3 regions of the Collimonas rhizosphaerae genome follow, and region 1 is predicted to be linked to each of the others. Evidence: predicted binding sites of a transcription regulator. Region 1 holds the regulator's gene; each other region holds the start of a gene.

Evidence for each region. Region 1 encodes LexA, which represses DNA repair genes until DNA is damaged. Its sites were predicted from a motif close to ACTGTATNNNNATACAGT; they were not measured.
Region 2: V8G57_RS25425 (VRR-NUC domain-containing protein) is a predicted target of LexA. The motif match lies at 1,660-1,677, and genes of this name have one in related genera.
Region 3: V8G57_RS02595 (DUF2471 family protein) is a predicted target of LexA. The motif match lies at 4,203-4,220, and genes of this name have one in related genera.

What each region holds. Positions count from the first base shown of each region.
Region 1 covers NZ_JBANDC010000003.1:189,549-195,752, forward strand. The annotation lists gene rplI (50S ribosomal protein L9) at 1-273, opposite strand, end outside; gene rpsR (30S ribosomal protein S18) at 300-584, opposite strand; gene priB (primosomal replication protein N) at 600-947, opposite strand; gene rpsF (30S ribosomal protein S6) at 997-1,365, opposite strand; gene lexA (transcriptional repressor LexA) at 1,681-2,331, shown strand; gene V8G57_RS05385 (RNA methyltransferase) at 2,332-3,108, opposite strand; gene V8G57_RS05390 (inositol monophosphatase family protein) at 3,261-4,064, shown strand; gene V8G57_RS05395 (VOC family protein) at 4,221-4,688, shown strand; gene V8G57_RS05400 (DEAD/DEAH box helicase) at 4,972-6,204, shown strand, end outside.
Region 2 covers NZ_JBANDC010000031.1:19,500-25,703, reverse strand. The annotation lists gene V8G57_RS25440 (GFA family protein) at 1-431, opposite strand, end outside; gene V8G57_RS25435 (hypothetical protein) at 700-1,011, shown strand; gene V8G57_RS25430 (hypothetical protein) at 1,268-1,564, shown strand; gene V8G57_RS25425 (VRR-NUC domain-containing protein) at 1,738-3,375, shown strand; gene V8G57_RS25420 (helicase C-terminal domain-containing protein) at 3,354-5,627, shown strand; gene V8G57_RS25415 (phospholipase D-like domain-containing protein) at 5,649-6,204, opposite strand, start outside.
Region 3 covers NZ_JBANDC010000002.1:21,759-27,962, forward strand. The annotation lists gene V8G57_RS02575 (DUF6932 family protein) at 1-278, opposite strand, end outside; gene V8G57_RS02580 (P-loop ATPase, Sll1717 family) at 482-2,122, shown strand; gene V8G57_RS02585 (hypothetical protein) at 2,522-2,809, opposite strand; gene V8G57_RS02590 (hypothetical protein) at 2,939-3,871, shown strand; gene V8G57_RS02595 (DUF2471 family protein) at 4,245-4,553, shown strand; gene V8G57_RS02600 (sce7726 family protein) at 4,654-5,262, shown strand; gene V8G57_RS02605 (beta family protein) at 5,219-6,204, opposite strand, start outside.

The sequences.
Region 1 (6,204 bases):
ACCGAACAGACGGCCGTCAACACCCGATTTTTGCGAAATCTGCACGGTCAGGCCGTTCAGTTTTTCGCCCTGGACTTGAGCGGCAGCCAGCTTGGCGGCGGCAGCTTTTTCCAGGTCGGCGCGCTTCGCTTCGAATTCAGCGATGGCAGTAGTTGTAGCACGACGTGCCATACGTTGCGGAATCAGGAAGTTACGTGCGTAACCGTCCTTGACGCGAACAACTTCACCCAGATTGCCGAGATTAACGACTTTTTCCAACAGAATGACTTGCATGTTTTTCTCCTATTTCAAGTCGTCAATTAAGCGTTGTGCAGATCGGTGTACGGCAGCAGCGCCAGGAAACGCGCGCGCTTGATCGCGGTGTCCACTTGACGTTGATAGATTGCCTTGGTGCCGGTCAGACGTGCTGGCATGATCTTGCCGTTTTCCTGAACAAAATCCTTCAGCGTGTCGATATCTTTGTAGTCAACGCTGGCAACGTGTGCAGCGGTGAAACGGCAGAATTTCTTGCGCTTGAACAGCGGGTTTTGTTGTTGACGCTTGTTTTTCAGTTTGCTTTTATCGAACTTTTTACCGAATGCCATTTTTGGCTCCTGTATCTAAATTTTAGACTTTAAATTTTGACTAATTGATTCATCTGCAATCGCGGTTGCAGCGAAATCCGTGATGTGAAATACCAGGCTTCTACCGTTGCGGCTCTTGCGTGCCATGAATCCCGTAAACCAGAATGTCTCGCCCAGTTGCGCCTTGCTGAATCTTCCCGAAATCTCGCCGACGGCTAGCGCGGCAATTTCGAATTCGATCAGACGCTTGATGCCTGCTTCAATCGGTTCCGAGCGGTGCTGCAATATCGCAGATACGATCGGGATGCCTGCCGGTGTGTAACGTATGACTTCACGTTCGGCGACTACGGCAACCAGTTGAAACACATTATTGGGTTGATCCACTCCTGATGAACTCGTCGGCTACGTAATGAATGCTGGTAGGCGGCTAGTATTAGGCTGCCGGCGCTTCGGTGCGATGGCTCTTGGCAGCATCTTCCTTCTGCACAGCCTTCATCATCGGCGAAGGACCGGTTTCAGCCTTCTTCAGCTTGACGGTCAGATGACGCAGCACTGCATCATTGAACTTGAAGCCGGTTTCGATTTCAGCCAGGGTTTCGCTGTCGCACTCGATGTTGAGGCAGACGTAATGTGCTTTAGCCAGTTTCTGGATCAGGTATGCCAGTTGGCGGCGGCCCCAGTCTTCCACGCGATGCACAGTGCCGCCACGTGTAGTGACGATGCCTTTGTAGCGCTCGATCATCGCAGGCACTTGCTCGCTTTGATCTGGATGGACGATAAATACGATTTCATAATGACGCATGTAAGCTCCTTTTGGACGGATTGAAAAATCGCCCACCTCGGCGTCAAGACGAGTGTGGGAAGAGGAAAACCAGCAATAGTACTAGCAATTGCAACAAAACTCAATGATTTCAGACCCGGGCCCTCGCCGGGATGTAAGTAAATAGCTAAAGAGTGGTCAAATCGCATCAAATTGTCTTGCATTTGCACAAATACTGTACAAAAATACAGACTGTTGTTATGCACAGCATCGATTGGGCGCACCAGCGCTGCCTTTGCTGTTTCTTTACCGCTTTTCCAAGCACTCCCACACCATTTTTTTACACCAAAATACGCCATGATCAAATTGACCGCACGTCAGCAGCAAATCCTCGATCTGATCAAGGACGCCATCGAAAACACCGGCTTCCCGCCGACGCGCGCCGAAATAGCAACCGAACTCGGCTTTCGCTCAGCCAATGCGGCAGAAGAACATCTGCAGGCGCTGGCGCGCAAGGGCGCCATCGTGATCTCGGCCGGCACCTCGCGCGGGATCCGGCTGACCGAAAGCGCCAGCCGCAGCCAGGGCACGCAGCTGGCCTTGCCGCACCCGGCCCTGATGCAGCTCAGCCTGCCGCTGGTCGGACGGGTCGCCGCAGGCTCGCCGATCCTGGCGCAGGAACATATCCAGGCCAGCTACAACGTCGACCCCGCCCTGTTCAGCGCCAAACCGGATTACCTGCTGAAGGTGCGCGGGATGTCGATGCGCGACGCCGGCATCCTGGACGGCGACCTGCTCGCGGTCAAGAAAGCCGACAGTGCCAGGAATGGCCAGATCGTGGTGGCCCGCCTGGGCGACGACGTCACCGTCAAGCGTTACCAGAAAATCGGCTCCACTATCCAGCTGCTGCCGGAAAATCCTGATTTCGAGCCGATCATCGTGACATCCAGCCAAGAGGATTTCGCCCTGGAGGGCCTGGCGGTCGGACTATTGCGTAGCTGGAATTAATCAGGAACGATCAAGGCGGCGCCGTTTGGTCAGTATCTGGCTGGCGATGCCGCGCAAAATATTGACCTCCTCGGTTTCCAGCTGGGTGCGCGAGAACAGCCGCTTCAGGCGCGGCATCAGCTTTTTCGGGCTGGCCGGATCAAGGAATTCGATCTCTATCAAGGCTTGTTCAAGATGGGCGAACATGCCGTCGATGTCGGTCAGGCTGGCAGCATTACCCTGGAAACCGATCTCTCCGCTGCTTGCCGGCGACACATCCTCGCTGGCTGCAACCCGGCATTCATACGCCAGCACCTGCACTGCCTGCGCCAGGTTCAGCGATGAATACTCGGGATTCGCCGGAATATTCAGCAGCACATTGCATTTTTCGACAATCTCGTTAGGCAGCCCGTAACGTTCGCTGCCGAAGATGACCGCCGCATTCAGGCTGGCATCGCCGGCCAGTTGTGCCGCCAAGGCGCGCGGCGCCATCAAGGGCGGGGAAAATTCTCGCAAGCGGGCACTCAGGGCAGCAGCGAAGTTGCAGCCTTCCAGGGCCTGCTCCAGGCTATCGACAATCCGCGCCGCCGCCAGGACGTCCTGCGCGCCGCTGGCAAACGCGACCGCTTCCTCACGCTGCAACACATCGGGGAAACGCGGATTGACCAGGACCAGCTCGGAAAATCCCATGGTTTTGATAGCGCGTGCAGCAGCACCGACATTGCCGGGACTGCTGGTTTCAACCAGCACAAAGCGCAGCCGATTGAAAAGAGACGTGTTGATTTTTGCCGGGTTCATTTAAAATAGCGCCATTACGCGGATTTCTTCGACTAAAAGTTGCTTATTTTTCGAAATATTCACTGAAACATCCGCATCGTTCATTATTATTCATCATATAGGTGGTTCTGTTCCCGGTTGGCACAGTGCCGCCATTTTAACGGAACACTATCATGCATCCAATGCTCAATACGGCCATCAAGGCCGCCCGCAATGGCGCCAAGGTCATCTCGCGCGCCTCTTTCGACCTCGATTTGCTGAAAGTCACCAAAAAGCAGCATAACGACTTTGTCACCGAAGTCGACCAGGCTGCTGAAGCGGCGATCATTGATGTACTGAAGAATGCCTATCCGGACCACGCCATCCTGGCCGAGGAATCTGGCGCCTCCGCCAACCTGCATGACGATAATGAAAACGTCTGGATCATCGATCCGCTCGACGGCACCACCAATTTCATCCATGGTTTCCCGCAATACTGCGTCTCGATCGCGCTGCAGCACCGCGGCCAGATCACCCAGGCAGTCGTGTACGACCCGACTCGCAACGATTTGTTCACAGCCACCAAGGGTTCCGGCGCCTACCTGAACGACAAGCGGATCCGCGTCGGCAAGCGCGACAAGATCGCCGACGCCCTGATCGGCACCGGCTTTCCTTTCCGCGAAACAGAAGGCCCGGCCATGGATGAATACATGAAAATGTTCCGCATCATGACGCAAAGCTGTGCCGGCCTGCGCCGTCCGGGCGCCGCCGCCCTCGACCTGGCGTACGTCGCAGCAGGCCGCCTTGACGGTTTCTTTGAAAAAGGCCTGAAACCTTGGGATATCGCTGCAGGCTCCCTGCTGATCAGCGAATCGGGCGGCATCGTCGGCGATTTCACCGGCGAATCCGATTATTTGTACAAGGGCGACGTGCTGGCCGGCAGTCCCAAAGTATTTGCGCAGATGGTCGGCTTGCTGTCGCCATTCGCCGGCAAATAGCCCACTGGATTTTCCGGGGCAAGAGAAACCCTGCCCCGGAAGCGCCATAAAACTCTGCTTTGTCATTTCAACTGCGTGGCCGGGCGACTACAATGCATGCGCAACAGCGCAATTGGACAGCCCTAACGACCATTTCTCAACTCGCAGGAGAACAATATGGCAGTCAAACCAATTCCGGACGGATATTCTTCCGTCACTCCCTACCTCATTGTCAACGGCGCGGCCGACGCAATCGCGTTTTACAAAAAAGCTTTTAATGCAGTGGAAATAATGCGCATGGAGGGGCCTGACCACAGGATCGGGCATGCGGAAATCAAGATCGGCGATTCCCACGTCATGCTGGCCGACGAATTCCCGGAGATGGATATCCGCAGCCCGAAAACACTGGGCGGGGCTGGCGTCAGCATCATGCTCTATGTTGAAGACGTGGATGTGGTGTTCCCGCGGGCAATCGCTGCCGGTGGCACGCAGGCGCGACCATTGCAAGACCAGTTCTATGGCGACCGCTCCGGCACCCTGAAAGACCCGTTCGGCCACGTCTGGACCGTAGGCACGCACATCGCCGACTATTCGGATGAAGAAATACGCGAGCGCGCCGCTGCCGCCATGAAACAAACCGGCTGACCCGCGCTTGCACACCGTGCGGTCCGCTTTATTTCCAGGCGGATCGCCAGCGGCTGTTTTATGGCCCCTGGCCCCACAACATGCGGGAATTGCTTGCCTGTAGCGCGCCGTTGTTATACTCTGCGGCGACACAGCAAATTCTCCAGTCAAATACTGCTGTCAAGGACGTTATCGGGCTGAAAAGCAAATGCCAGCCCAGCTGACTCCAATCTCCTCTAATCCGTTTGCCTGCGACTGGCGCCTTATAGAAGGCGACAGGCCGATACTATTCTATTGAGTTGTCATGTCTTTTTCTGAACTCGGCTTGTCCGAAGCCATCGTTCGTGCAGTAACCGAACACGGATACACTACCCCTACTCCAATCCAGACCCAGGCCATTCCTGCGGTGCTGGCTGGCGGCGATTTGCTGGCCGGCGCCCAGACCGGCACCGGCAAGACCGCCGGCTTTACGCTGCCGGTGCTGCACCGCTTGTCGACATCGGCCACCAACCCGGTCGGCAGCCAGCGCCCGATCCGCGCGCTGGTGCTGACACCGACCCGCGAACTGGCCGCCCAGGTCGAAGAAAGCGTGCGCCTGTACGGCAAATACCTGAAGCTGACCTCGGCCGTGATTTTCGGCGGCGTCGGCATCAACCCGCAAATCAAGCTGCTCAAGCATGGCGTCGACATCCTGGTGTGCACCCCGGGCCGCCTGCTGGACCACATGCAGCAAGGCACCGTCAACCTGAACCACGTGGAAATCCTGATCCTGGACGAAGCCGACCGCATGCTGGACATGGGCTTTATCCGCGACATCAAGAAGATCCTTGCCGTGCTGCCGAAGAAACGCCAGAACCTGCTGTTCTCGGCCACCTTCTCGGACGAGATCAAGATCCTCGCCGACAACCTGCTGAACTCGCCGGCCATGATCGAAGTGGCCCGCCGCAACTCGACGGTCGAAGTGATCCAGCAAAAGATCCACCCGGTCGACCGCGACCGCAAGCATCCGCTGCTGGCGCATTTGATCAAGACTCACCAATGGTCGCAAGTGCTGGTGTTTACCCGCACCAAGCACGGCGCCAACAAACTGGTCGAGCAGCTGGAAAAAGACGGCATCAGCGGCATGGCGATCCACGGCAACAAGAGCCAGTCGGCACGCACCCGCGCGCTGGCCGAGTTCAAGGACGGCAGCCTGCAAGTGCTGGTAGCAACCGACATCGCGGCACGCGGCATCGACATCGACCAGCTGCCGCACGTGGTCAACTACGATCTGCCTAACGTGCCGGAAGACTATGTCCATCGGATCGGCCGCACCGGCCGCGCCGGCGCTACCGGTGAAGCGGTATCGCTGGTATGCGTGGATGAACACCAGATGCTGAAAGATATCGAGAAGCTGATCAAGCGTGAATTGCCGAAGGAAGTGGTTGCCGGTTTTGAACCCGATCCAAATGCCCGCGCCCAGCCTATACAGCTGCGTAGCGGCGGTGGCGGCGGCAATCGCGGCGCAGGAGGCGGCGGTGGACGTGGACGCTCACAA
Region 2 (6,204 bases), on a different contig from region 1:
TTGAACTGCTTGTCCTTGCGGCCAGCCTTGACTTCCACCCACGGCGCCTTGTAGGCCAGAAGCAGGTGGGTGTATTCAGGCGGCGTTGGCAGCGGCGTATCGATGGCGGATGCGAACGGATGGACCAGTTCCGGCCATTCCGGGCTGTAGAGCCATAGCGCGCTGCCGCAACGCCGGCAGAAATGGCGTTGCGCGGTGCTGGTATGGACGCGCGATTCGCCGTGCCGCTTGAGTTTTGCGTGATAGACGTTGACGTCGTCCCGGCCTTGCACTTTCAGGGTGCTGGCGTCGCCGCCGATGTTGACGGCATACCCGCCGCCGCCCTGGGTCTTGCGGCAAATCGAACAATAGCAGCGCTGGTAAGGGTAGGGCGTGTCGCTTTCCAGGCTGAAGCGGACTGCGCCGCAATGGCAGGATCCCTTGAGCTTCATGGTTCTCTCCTCGTTGTCGCTGCCGCCAGTATCGCCGATCCCGGCATCCAGGATGTGTTAAGCACCGAACATACAGGGCAGCTGTTGAAGCGCATCATGCTTCCTTTTTTCATCCCCCTCATCGCAGATCTCGCCGCCCGAGCGGCTGCTGGCGCCGGCCTCGCCGGCCGGACAGTAGCCTGGACTCGAGCGCGTGAACGTCGATGGCGGTATAGTTAAACGAACTTAAGTTAACCCGACTCAAGGCTGACGGATCAAGGAAATTGTCATGGCGCTGGACCGTACTTACATGATTGAAACAACGAATGCGTTGTTTACGCTAGTCATCACCGAAGCCGGCGATGGCGGCTCTTATAAGGCGACGTATGTCGGGACCCGGCAAAAAGTCGAGCTGCCCTGGGTGGATAATCCCGGGCTGGGGCAGAAAGACCTTGACGGCGAAGCGACAGACGTCGATTTTGACGCGCTCATCGCGACTTGCCACCGCCAGATCGCGGAACGCGGGGGCGAGATACTCGGCATCCAGGATATTTCCGTCATCGACGAACGCCCCCGCAGAGACTGGGGAGCCAGCCGTTGACAATCCGGCCGCCGTCCGAAAACAGTATTACCTTCCATCAGCAATGATTATTTGACAGCAGCCGGCGCCGGCAAGCCCGGCCTTGTCCGCAAAAAAACTTGCGAAATCGCTCCTGATGGAGAATTATTTAAGCTCCGATCCGTCTCACTCCCAATGACACTGTCAAGGCCTGGCGCAGCAGAACCGGGCCGGTCGGCGCACGCCGCCGTTTTGCGAGGGTAGTTCATTCATCGCCTGGATAGACAAGGAGATTTTCATGCGGCCCGTCAGTACCTACATCATTGAAACCGACAATGCGCTTTTCACGCTGGTGGTCACGGAAACGGATGAAGGCGGTCCATACAGCGCCTCGTATATCGGGACCAGCCCGAAATTTGAACAGACCGAGATCGACGATGACGATGGCGGCCCGGCACAGGAGGACCTGGAGGGTGAAATGGAGGACGCGGATTTCGATGCGCTGCTGGCAGCCTGCCACCGGGAGATCGTCGAGCGCGGCGGCGAGATCGTCAGCATCGAAGATATATCTGACGACGATGATGAGGAACGCTAGCATTTCACGCGGGAACATCGGGTTTTTGCGACGGAGCGCGGCTTCCCCCTGGCCGAAAGCGGAAATCCTTCAGGGTTGATATATACTGCAGCATAACTGTATATCCATACAGTCAACCATCTTCAATTTTGCCTGGCGCTCTTCGCAATGCGCAGAGCTGCGGCGGCCGCAACATGATCAGAGTGCTGGAAAACCGTTTTTATTATCTCGACAATTTCCTTGCCATGGTGGCATCGGTGCGCGCCCGCTATCGGCATCTGCTGGATGGCGAGGAACAGGCTTTCGTCGACGGTTTCGAAGCATTGCCGCTGGCCTCGCGCGCACTGCTGGTGCGGATGGTGATGCGCAAGGGCGAGCTGTTTCGCCTGGGCCGGCTGCGCTACGACGAAATCGGCTGCCCGCGCAGCGCCGCAGTGCCCCTGGTCGCCGCCGGCTGGCTGGACGGAGAGCCGGCCATCGATATCGGACAACTGTGCGGCCTGCTGACGAAGACCGAGCTCGCGGAAATATTTCCGCTGCTGCCGCGCAGCGCGCGCAAGGCAGAGCAGCTGGAAATCCTGCGCGGCGAGCATGGCGACGCGGTGCGCACGCTGGCCGGCTGGGGTATCGACGACCAGCTGTTGCAGCTGCGCATTGCGCCGCTGTGCGACCGGCTGCGGCTGATGTTCTTCGGCAACCTGCACCAGGACTGGTCGGAATTCGTGCTGTCGGAACTGGGGATTTTCCGGTACGAACAGGTCGATTTGTCGCTTGCGCAAGGTTTCAGCAGCAGGCAAGACATCGACGATTACCTGCACCTGCACGCCTGCCGCGAACGGTTCCGCAACGGCGCAGCGCCGGCAGCCGTACTGGCTGACGTTCCCGAGGTGCCTTATCCGAACGACTGGCTGGAACAGCGCCGCAGCAAGCTGCTGTTCCAGGTCGCCCAGCACTACGAACGCAGCGCAGAACTGCCGGCCGCGCTACGGCTTTATGCTGAATGTGCTTGGCCGGGGGCGCGCCTGCGTGCGATCCGGGTGCTGGAACGCTGCGGCCAGCCCGATGCGGCTTTCGCACTGGCGCAGCAGGCCGAGCGGCAGCCGGAAAGCGAAGCTGAAAAACAGCAGCTGCTGCGCGTCATGCCGCGTTTGCGGCGGCAGCTGGGCCACGGCAAGATGCCGCAGGCCGCTGCCGCGGCTATCGTCCGCCAGGATATGGCGTTGCCGCGGGCCGAGCCCGGCATCCCGGTCGAAACCGTGCTTGCCAGCCATCTGTCGCGCCCCGATGCGCCCGTCGTCTACGTCGAAAACACGCTGATCAATTCACTGTTCGGCCTGCTGTTCTGGGATGCCATCTTTGCACCGCTGCCGGGCGCGTTCTTCCATCCGTTCCAGAGCGGCCCCGCGGACCTGCACAGCGCCGATTTCCAGCAACGCCGTGCTGCGCTGTTCGAGGCCGGTTTCGCCCAGTTCGGCAGCGGCGGCTATAAGCAGGCCATCTGGCGCAATTTCCGCGCCAAGGCCGGCATCCAGTCGCCGTTCGTGTTCTGGGAGTCCATCGACGAAGCGCTGCTGGCAATGGCGCTGGATTGCCTGCCACCGCTGCACCTGCGCAAATGTTTCGAGCGCATCCTGCAGGATATCAAGACCAACCGTTCCGGCTTGCCGGACCTGATCCAGTTCTGGCCGGCGGAAAAACGCTACCAGATGATCGAAGTCAAAGGCCCGGGCGACCGCCTGCAGGACAACCAGGTCCGCTGGCTGCACTATTTTGCCGAACACGGCATCCCGGTCGCCGTCTGTTACGTGCAATGGGCAGGGGAGTGCGCGTGAACCAGGCCGCATACGTAATCGCCGTCCGCGCCCTATGCGAGTTCACGGCCAAGCAGGGCGACCTTGACCTGCGCTTCACGCCGGCGCCGACTGCGCTGGAAGGCATCGCGGGCCACGCCATGGTGGCGTCACGCCGCGATGCCGCTTATGAAAAGGAAGTCAGCCTGAGCGGCCGCTACGGGCCGCTGCTGGTGCGCGGCCGCGCCGACGGCTACGATCCGGCCTTGAACCGGCTGGAAGAAATCAAGACCTTCCGCGGCAGCCTGGAGCGCATGCCGGACAACCACCGCCACCTGCACTGGGCGCAGGTGCGGATTTATGGCCACTTGCTGTGCCAGGCGCGCAACCTGCCCGGACTGCAGCTGGCGCTGGTGTACTACGACATCGGCAAACAGCAGGAAACCCTGCTGACCGAACATGCGACTGCCGCTTGCCTGCAACAGTTTTTCGAAGAGCAGTGCAGCCGCTTCCTGGCCTGGGCCGAACAGGAGATGGCGCATCGCGCCGCACGCGACGCCCAACTCACCGCCTTGCGCTTTCCGCACGCCGATTTCCGTCCCGGCCAGCGGATCCTGGCGGAAGCAGTGTATAAGGGCGCCAGCAGCGGCCGTTGCCTGCTGGCGCAGGCGCCGACCGGCATCGGCAAGACGATCGGCAGCCTGTTCCCTTTGCTCAAGGCGACTCCTGGCCAGGCGTTGGACAAAATATTTTTTCTTTCAGCCAAGACGCCAGGGCGCGCGCTGGCGCTGGAAGCGACGGCGCGCATCAAGCAAAGCGCGGCGGGATTGCCGTTGCGCGTACTGGAGCTGGTCGCGCGCGACAAGGCGTGCGAACATCCCGACAAAGCCTGCCATGGCGACTCCTGTCCGTTGGCGCAAGGGTTTTACGACCGCCTGCCGCAGGCGCGCAGCGCTGCCATCGTCAGCGGTGCGATGGACAAGGAGGGCTTGCGCCAGGTCGCCGCCGCACATCGCGTCTGTCCCTATTACCTGAGCCAGGAGCTGGTGCGCTGGTCGGACGTGATCGTCGGCGACTACAACTATTATTTCGACCTGAGCGCCATGCTGTACGGCCTGGCTAGCGCCAACCAGTGGCGGGTCGGCGTGCTGGTCGACGAAGCGCACAACATGATCGAGCGGGCGCGCAAGATGTATTCCGCCGAGATGGAACAAGCCGGCTTCAAAGCCGTGCGGCAAGCGGCGCCGCCGGCGCTCAAGCGCGCGCTGGACCGCGTCAACCGTCAATGGAATGCGCTGTACAAGGAGCAGGAAGCTGAATACCAGCGCTACGAAGACCTGCCGGACGGCTTCATCCAGGCGCTGCAGCAGGCCGTGGCCGATATCACCGACTACATGGTCGATCATCCGGCCGCCCTCGACAGCGACCTGCAGCGCTTCTATTTCGACGCCATGCACTTCACCCGCATCGCCGAGCTGTTCGATAGCCACTCGCTGTTCGACATCACCCGGCGCGGCGCCCATGGCGCGACGCTGTGCCTGCGCAATATCGTGCCGGCAAGCTTCCTGGCGCCGCGCTTTGCCGCTGCGCATTCGGCCACGCTGTTTTCCGCCACGCTCAACCCTTGGCATTTTTACAGCAAGATACTGGGCATGCCCGACAACACCGCCTGGCTCGACGTGCCGTCGCCGTTTACCGCCGACCAGCTGTCAGTGCAGCTGGTCGCCGGGATTTCGACCCGTTTCCAGCATCGCGAGCGGTCGCTGGCGCCGATCGTGGACCTGGTCGCCAGGCAATACCGGGAGCAGCCGGGCAACTACCTGACGTTTTTCAGCAGCTACGACTACCTGGAGAAAGTCGCCGCCATGTTCGCTGCGCGCTATCCCGATATCCCTTTGTGGCAGCAGGCGCGCCGCATGGATGAGCGGGAAAGGGAGCAGTTCCTGGCGCGGTTTACCGATACCTCGCAAGGCGTCGGTTTCGCGGTGCTCGGCGGCGCGTTTGCGGAGGGCATCGATTTGCCCGGCGCACGCCTGATCGGCGCGTTCATCGCGACCCTGGGGCTGCCGCAGGTCAATCCGGTCAATGAACAGATCATGTTGCAGATGGAGCGCACTTTCGGCCAGGGCTACGACTGCACCTACCTGTATCCCGGGTTGCAGAAAGTGGTGCAGGCCGCGGGCAGGGTGATCCGCACCGAGCGGGACCGCGGCGTGGTGTACCTGATCGACGACCGTTTTGCGCGGCAGAAAGTCAGGCAGCTGCTGCCCGCATGGTGGCAGCTCGGCAGCTGAGCTGCCGAGCTGGCGCAGGCATCAGGCAAACAGCAGGCGGTCGGTGCAATGGGAATCGTTGGGATCGAAATAGGGGCGGGCCCAGCTGTCGCTGGTGGACAGGAACCAGCCGACGGCAAGCGCGGCCTGCTGTTTCGAGGCCGGCACCGGTTCATTGGCCGCCGCCGGCGCGACGGCCGCCATCCGGTTCAGGAACTGGAAATGATCGACCAATCCCACCGCTTCGATGGCGAACACCGTTGCGACGTCGCCGTCATGGATCGCCAGCAGGTTGTCGCCGTTGGCCTGTTCCCCGCCAAGGGCAAGATTGGATGAGCCGCAGTACACAACCGGGCTGTCGCCGCTGAAACCGCATACGACGAATTTATGATGGATCTGGTGGCCGATGCCGCTGATCGAGCGTACTTGGTCAAACGGCGGCGGCAGTATCGATTTGCCCGGCTTGCCGGTCACCAGCACGCCGGTTTTCTTGCCCGGCGCATACAGGGAAATACCGGTGTTGCTATCCGAAATGCCATAGCTGAAGACATTGCTGTCGGCGTGCAAATCCTTCAGCGCGGCATAGACCGGGCTGGTG
Region 3 (6,204 bases), on a different contig from region 1:
TCGATGTCCTTTGGATGCCGATCTTCAAGCTTTTCGACATCTTCGGAAAAACTACCATTAATCCACTGAAAACCTTCAACGAGCCCAAGAGCATGCAGTGCAGCGCGATACGCGAGGAATCCTTTTAGGATTGCCCGACGCTCCGGGGACGTGCCATATGTTTTTATCAGGTCAACCAGGGAGACCTCATACGGTGATCGATTGAAGGACGTAGGGTCCGCCGGATCAATCGGCGGCACAACTCCCTGTGCATTCCACTTTGGTATAGCGACTGTCATTTTCGCGCTTGTTCATTATCAAGAGTTAAACTAAGCATAACATATTATCTTTAAGTAACTTTCACATTTGCAACAAGCTAATCCCTTACGCGACTATTTTTTGTTGCATTATCAACATCGATCAAAAAAGATGCTTTCCGGAAAATTAACTTAGTATTATGGAGACGCCACACAATAATTCATCAATTAAAACGGGGGCGAACATGAACGAACGAGACACGGGGATCAACTTTAGCTTTAAAAGGAACGACACTGTAGGCGCGGCCGATGCGGAGGCGGATGACACATATCTTTCGGAGTGCTTTGTTGAGACCGGCGATCTAGCGGTCTTGCAAGACACAACAAACGCCAAAAGAATAATCGTTGGCAGGACCGGCGCAGGAAAAAGCGCTTTGATTCGGAAGCTGAAGGAAGTTGAAGAACACGTCATTGACGTTCCCCCACAGAATCTATCGCTAAGTTACATTGCAAATTCCGACATCATTAATTTTTTCGAGTCCGCGGGCGTTAGCTTAGACTTGTTCTACCAACTTCTATGGAAGCACGTTCTTACAGTAGAGCTGCTCAAATATAAATTCAAAATCCATAATGAAGCCCAGAAGCAAAGTTTCCTCGCCAGCTTGACTTCGGTTTTCCGCCGCGACCATTCCAAAGAACAAGCAATTAATTATCTCCGAGAATGGGGTGAGAAATTTTGGAATGAAACTGAATATCGCGTGCAGGAGCTAACTACGAAAGTTGAAACCGACCTAAAGGCCGCAATAGGCGCGGATTTCGGAGGAATGAAACTAGACGCCTCGGCCGGCCGGAAATTGACCGAAGAAGACAAAAGAGAAGTAGTCCAACGAGGCAAGAAGGTTGTCAGTCAGATTCAAATAAAGGCCCTTTCTGACGTAGCTAGAATGCTCTCTGAAGACATCTTCAATGATCCTCAGCAAAAATATTTCATAACGATCGATGGTTTGGACGAGCATTGGGTAGAGGAGTCACTGCGATACAAGTTAATCCGGTCACTGATCGAAACTGTTCGCTCTTTTTTGAAATTGACGCATGTAAAGATTGTGATCGCATTGCGGGTCGACCTGTTAAATCGAGTGATATCAAAAACAAAGGATGCCGGGTTCCAGGAAGAAAAATATGAATCGCTTTATCTAAAACTTAGATGGTCGAGGCCCCAATTGGAGGAGTTGCTTGATCGACGAATAGAGAAGCTAGTTCGGCAGCGATACACTACAAGACCCGTTAAGCTGAAGGAGCTTTTTCCTCGTCAAATAGGGAAAATTACTTTTTTCGAATACCTAGTTGACCGAACTTTTCTGCGGCCACGAGATGCAATCTTGTTCGTCAACTTGTGCCTTGATCATGCTGAAAATCGAAACTCTGTAACTGCTCAAATCGTTTCTACAGCAGAGGGCGAGTATTCCGGCAAGAGAATGATTTCTCTGCAGGAGGAGTGGGGAGGGACTTATCCGTTCCTCAGTGATTATGCAACACTATTACAGGGACGGCCTTACACGTTCAGATATGCTGCGATAAATCGAGAAGCGTTTGAAGAATTTTTTTACGCACGATTTTCACACAATCTGGATTCCGACGACTCAGTGATTCAGTCCGCAAGTGATTTTATATTAAATGGAAAAGGCACGTTGCATTCTGTGTTGACAACCGTATTTCAAGTCTTCTATACGGTAGGCTTGATCGGTATCAAACCTGATTCTACAAGCGGCACATATTGGTCATTTCACAATAACGATGCGCCGAGTTTAGGCTCGATCAAACCGAATTCGTTTGCGTATGTTCATCCGACATTCTGGCGAACACTTGGAATAATAAATAGAGATTAGCTGAGGCAGTAAGAATGGGCATTGGGCTATCTCAAACGATCCTACGCTATGCCTCAGCAAAAGCGTCCTCTGCAGCTTTGCGCGCCGCGTCGACGCAGGATTGGCAAATGTCATAGTCTTCAGATCCAATGTAGTGTGCATTTTCCAGGAAGGCCATGCAAACGGTATCCCACAGGTCAGGCGACGGTATGCCTTCTTCCTTCATTTTGTCCTTCGGTTCGATGTGATACCTGGCCTTCTCATCGAAAAAATAGGGAATCTTTGACGCTCCGGTCGTGGGCGTCCTGGATATGCGGATAGCAAGTGTGGATCGCCCACCTGGTACAACCCCGCTAGTTCTGGGAACTGCAAGACCGAATTGACGACCACCCGATCAAAGCCTTCTTTAGAATGGCCATGTCAGCTCACCAGCTCCTGCCAGCCGGCCACGTCGACAATCAGCTCAAGGCGATCCGGTAGCGCGTCCACATAGAAGACATTCACGGCGTCAGCCGGCATCACATCCAGCACAGGCACATCTTCGCGCATCTCGCCGATGAAAGCGTCGCCAATGCCGGCGGCCATGGGATTTTGCAGTAGCGACTGGGGATCAGCGCCGTAATCCGAACCGAGATAGCCGTTAGGCGGCGTACTCAGCCAGTGGCTGACCATGGCTTGAATGTCTTGGGCGGTGATTATTGGTGTCATGACGATGATGATAGGACCATCGCCGAGGGTGAGATAAGGGGGTTTTCCTACTCATTCTGCCTCGCCTTAAAAGTTGCCAAACTGATATACTTTATCGTCTCTTACGGAAACCAGCTAGGACCAATCATAATGAACTTACTTACTGTCGCTCGTACATCAGGTTTTGGTCAGTCAATAAGAGAGCATTTTTCAAAAGTGAAAAAACAGCTTGATGACGGCTCCTCGTATTTTTCGGCGGTCAACAAATCTGTAGAACTAAGTGCCTCGCAACAGCTCTTCCACGAAGCAACATATCTAATAGGCTTAATGAGTATCGCCGAGGCTCTTTTGTTTGATTTGGCTCAAGAATATTTACTTCAAAATCCAGGTCATATTAAAGACAAAGGCCTGTCTCTAGATATGTTAGCCAAGTCTGGATCTCCTGCCGGAGTAATAGCAATTATGGCGGAGAAGACCGTTATCGAGTGGAGCTATGGGCGCTTTCAAGATTTCGTAAAACAAGTTGTCACTCTATACGCCGGTGACAAAACTATAAATTCAGGACCTCTGAATCAACTTTTGGAGATAAAAGCTACTAGGGACTTGTATGTTCATGCATCCGGGCTAGTCAATGAACTGTATATATCCAAAGCAGGCCCAAATATTAGAGGCGACAGAATTGGTGATCAAATCCCACTTGGAAAGAGTTATTTGCGCAAAGCCGAAAAAGCCATAAAAGAATTTGTTGTAGAGATGGAAGTATTAATCCTGCCAAAACTGAGAGGAGTTGGTCGTGCAACAGCGCTTCGAAGAATGTGGGATGCAACCGCGTTGGCAAAACGTGTCCCATTTGAAAAAGGTTGGCATGTTCTCAGCGAAGAAATGGTTATGCCAAACGATGAGGGACTTTCTTGGCGTTGGTCCGGGTCGGAGAAAATGCTTGTAGACTTTTTTCTCGGTATATACAATCAAGACTACCCAACAAGAACACATGACTTAATGTCCGCTCTTCGTCGCTGGCCACCATCCACCGACGAAGGAAAAGTTATGTTGTCATGGATTGACAATCCATTTTGGTTTTAAGTCGCCTCTGCTTCGCCGATGCTGCTGCGATGTCCCTCATCGCCCTAGACATCAACAAGTGCATCTGCCACTGCCCTAGTCACTCGAAGGCTCGTACGGTCCTCTTCTCGATTGCCCCAGTCCCGGCCTCCCCAGATATTCCCTACCATCGTCACAATCTGGTTTCGCCCATTCTCTCCGGTATCTCCGATTGTCAACTCCCAGTTTGCATCAACCCCTAAAGCAATTCCGGCCAGGGGATTCAGACGCCAGCCAAGCCTTTCTTGACGGTTAATTTTTTCACAATAAATTTTATTTCCATGACCTTAGCAAAAACCCGATAAGCGCATATACTGTACATACATACAGTATATTTTGCACTTTGGGGAACACCATGCGCCTTACCAATATGAGCGAATTTGATGCAGTCATTGCCCGGGCAGAGCCCATCATTGCCACGATAGTCACACGCCACCGTACGGCAGGCTTGCCCCTTACTTGGCGATTGATCCATTCAATTGAAGGAGAAGTTCTGGTCGAGTTGAATCGTGCAGACGACCTGCAGCCGGCCTATATCAACTTGATTAAGCATTCCGGGGTTTTCAACTACCCGATAAATGATGACCCGGTGGATTTTGACAAATCAAGTGCGATTGCCTGTGCGTTTTCGATGATCTACGAGACATATCACCGCCTACATTGACGTTTCGACGACAACGTCATGTCGGTGCAAGCAGTTAAACATGCAACGATGTTTGCCAACCGCTACAATTCATCCTTAATGAAAGAAAGCCGGGAATAACATGAATCCAATAGATGAGATTTCTTCGCCATTAGGCGATAAAGACATCAGGCGTTCGCTTATACGGAAGCTGTCAACGCAAGCCCCCAAAGCCATCATTGAAGAGTTACGCGTACATAATGGCAACGCTATTGCCGATGTGGTTACAGTTCACTCTGAGCCTCATTGCTACGAGATCAAAGGTGAAGGCGACAATATCCAAAGAATTTTGACGCAGGGGAAATTTTACGACCTAGTGTTCGGCAAGGTAACACTGGTAACAACGGAAAATCATTTAGCTAAAGCCTTGGCGCTGGCGCCTGAACATTGGGGAATCATAGTTGCTAAGCGTGCCGGCCAAGAGGTCAAATTATCACACTCACGTTCAGCAAAGAAAAATCCCGGCTTCAACAAGCAGCTAGCACTTCTTACCCTATGGCGATCTGAACTAGCAGAGGTCGCGATCAGCGTCACTGATGAAAAAATCTCCAAACTTACACGTGCATGCCTATCGCAAATCATTGCTGAGAATTTGGGACAAGAGAAGCTTATGAAAAATATCGGTGAAAAGCTTATTGCCAGATCAGCTAAACTTGAAAATCAAGACACATATAAGTCATATGCGCATTGATGGTGGGCTTTAAGATACTACTTGGGGTGACCTGTTTCCCCGTGAAGTTACTTTTTTCCAGTAAAAAATTATCTCCGAAAGAGTACGGCGCGCCTCGATAGAATGGTTTTGCAATTAAGGCTTGAGCGAGATCATTATATTGAAGCGCACCCCTTGCATGCCGTTGCAATGATCCCCCGCGAGTAACGTAGTGTGTATTATCAAACGAATACGCAATTTTAGGCGCGGTCACGTTTCGCATTGACTCTTTCGGAATATCTATGTCTGAGTACAACGGACTCACGACGGTGTAATCACCCAAATACAAATTTGGATGCGGCTGTTGCTGATGCACGAGCCGATAGATCGCAAGCTCAACTCTGGGGTGCAACAACTCTTGCTGGACCGCGATAATCTCCCCTATCGACGACGGGATGGAAGAGCCACAAACAACGATTTCGGCAAATGAAAATTTGCGTTTTGCCTTCGCAATGAATCGTAGTAATTCTGCCGAACGCCTATTGGCATCAACGTTAAGACACAGTCGATTGTCGAGAACTAGTGTCCACGATTTAAATAATTCGTGGCCCTGCTTCATTAATTCGCGGAGTTGGTCTTCGACTAACTCAAAAGTTTCAAAGTCCTCCTGCTGCAAGCGAATTGCGGCAGTAGATGACTTTATATTCCCCGCCACGACGTTGTCGAATACCACTTGATTGTGTCGCGGCGTTCGATCCAACCCTAGAACTGGTATAAAGTCGAGATCTCTGAATGCCTCGACAACGAACTGGTAATTATCATCACCGTTTACAAGCAATGCATCGTCAATGTCGTAGTTATCGAGAAAAAATGACTGGAATTTCGCAAGGTGCTTCCCAACGCTTTTTGCGGCCTTCTGTATCGATATGCAGAATTCCTCTTCATCGCTATTTTCTTTTTTTGGAAGATCCAAAAAGGGAATTA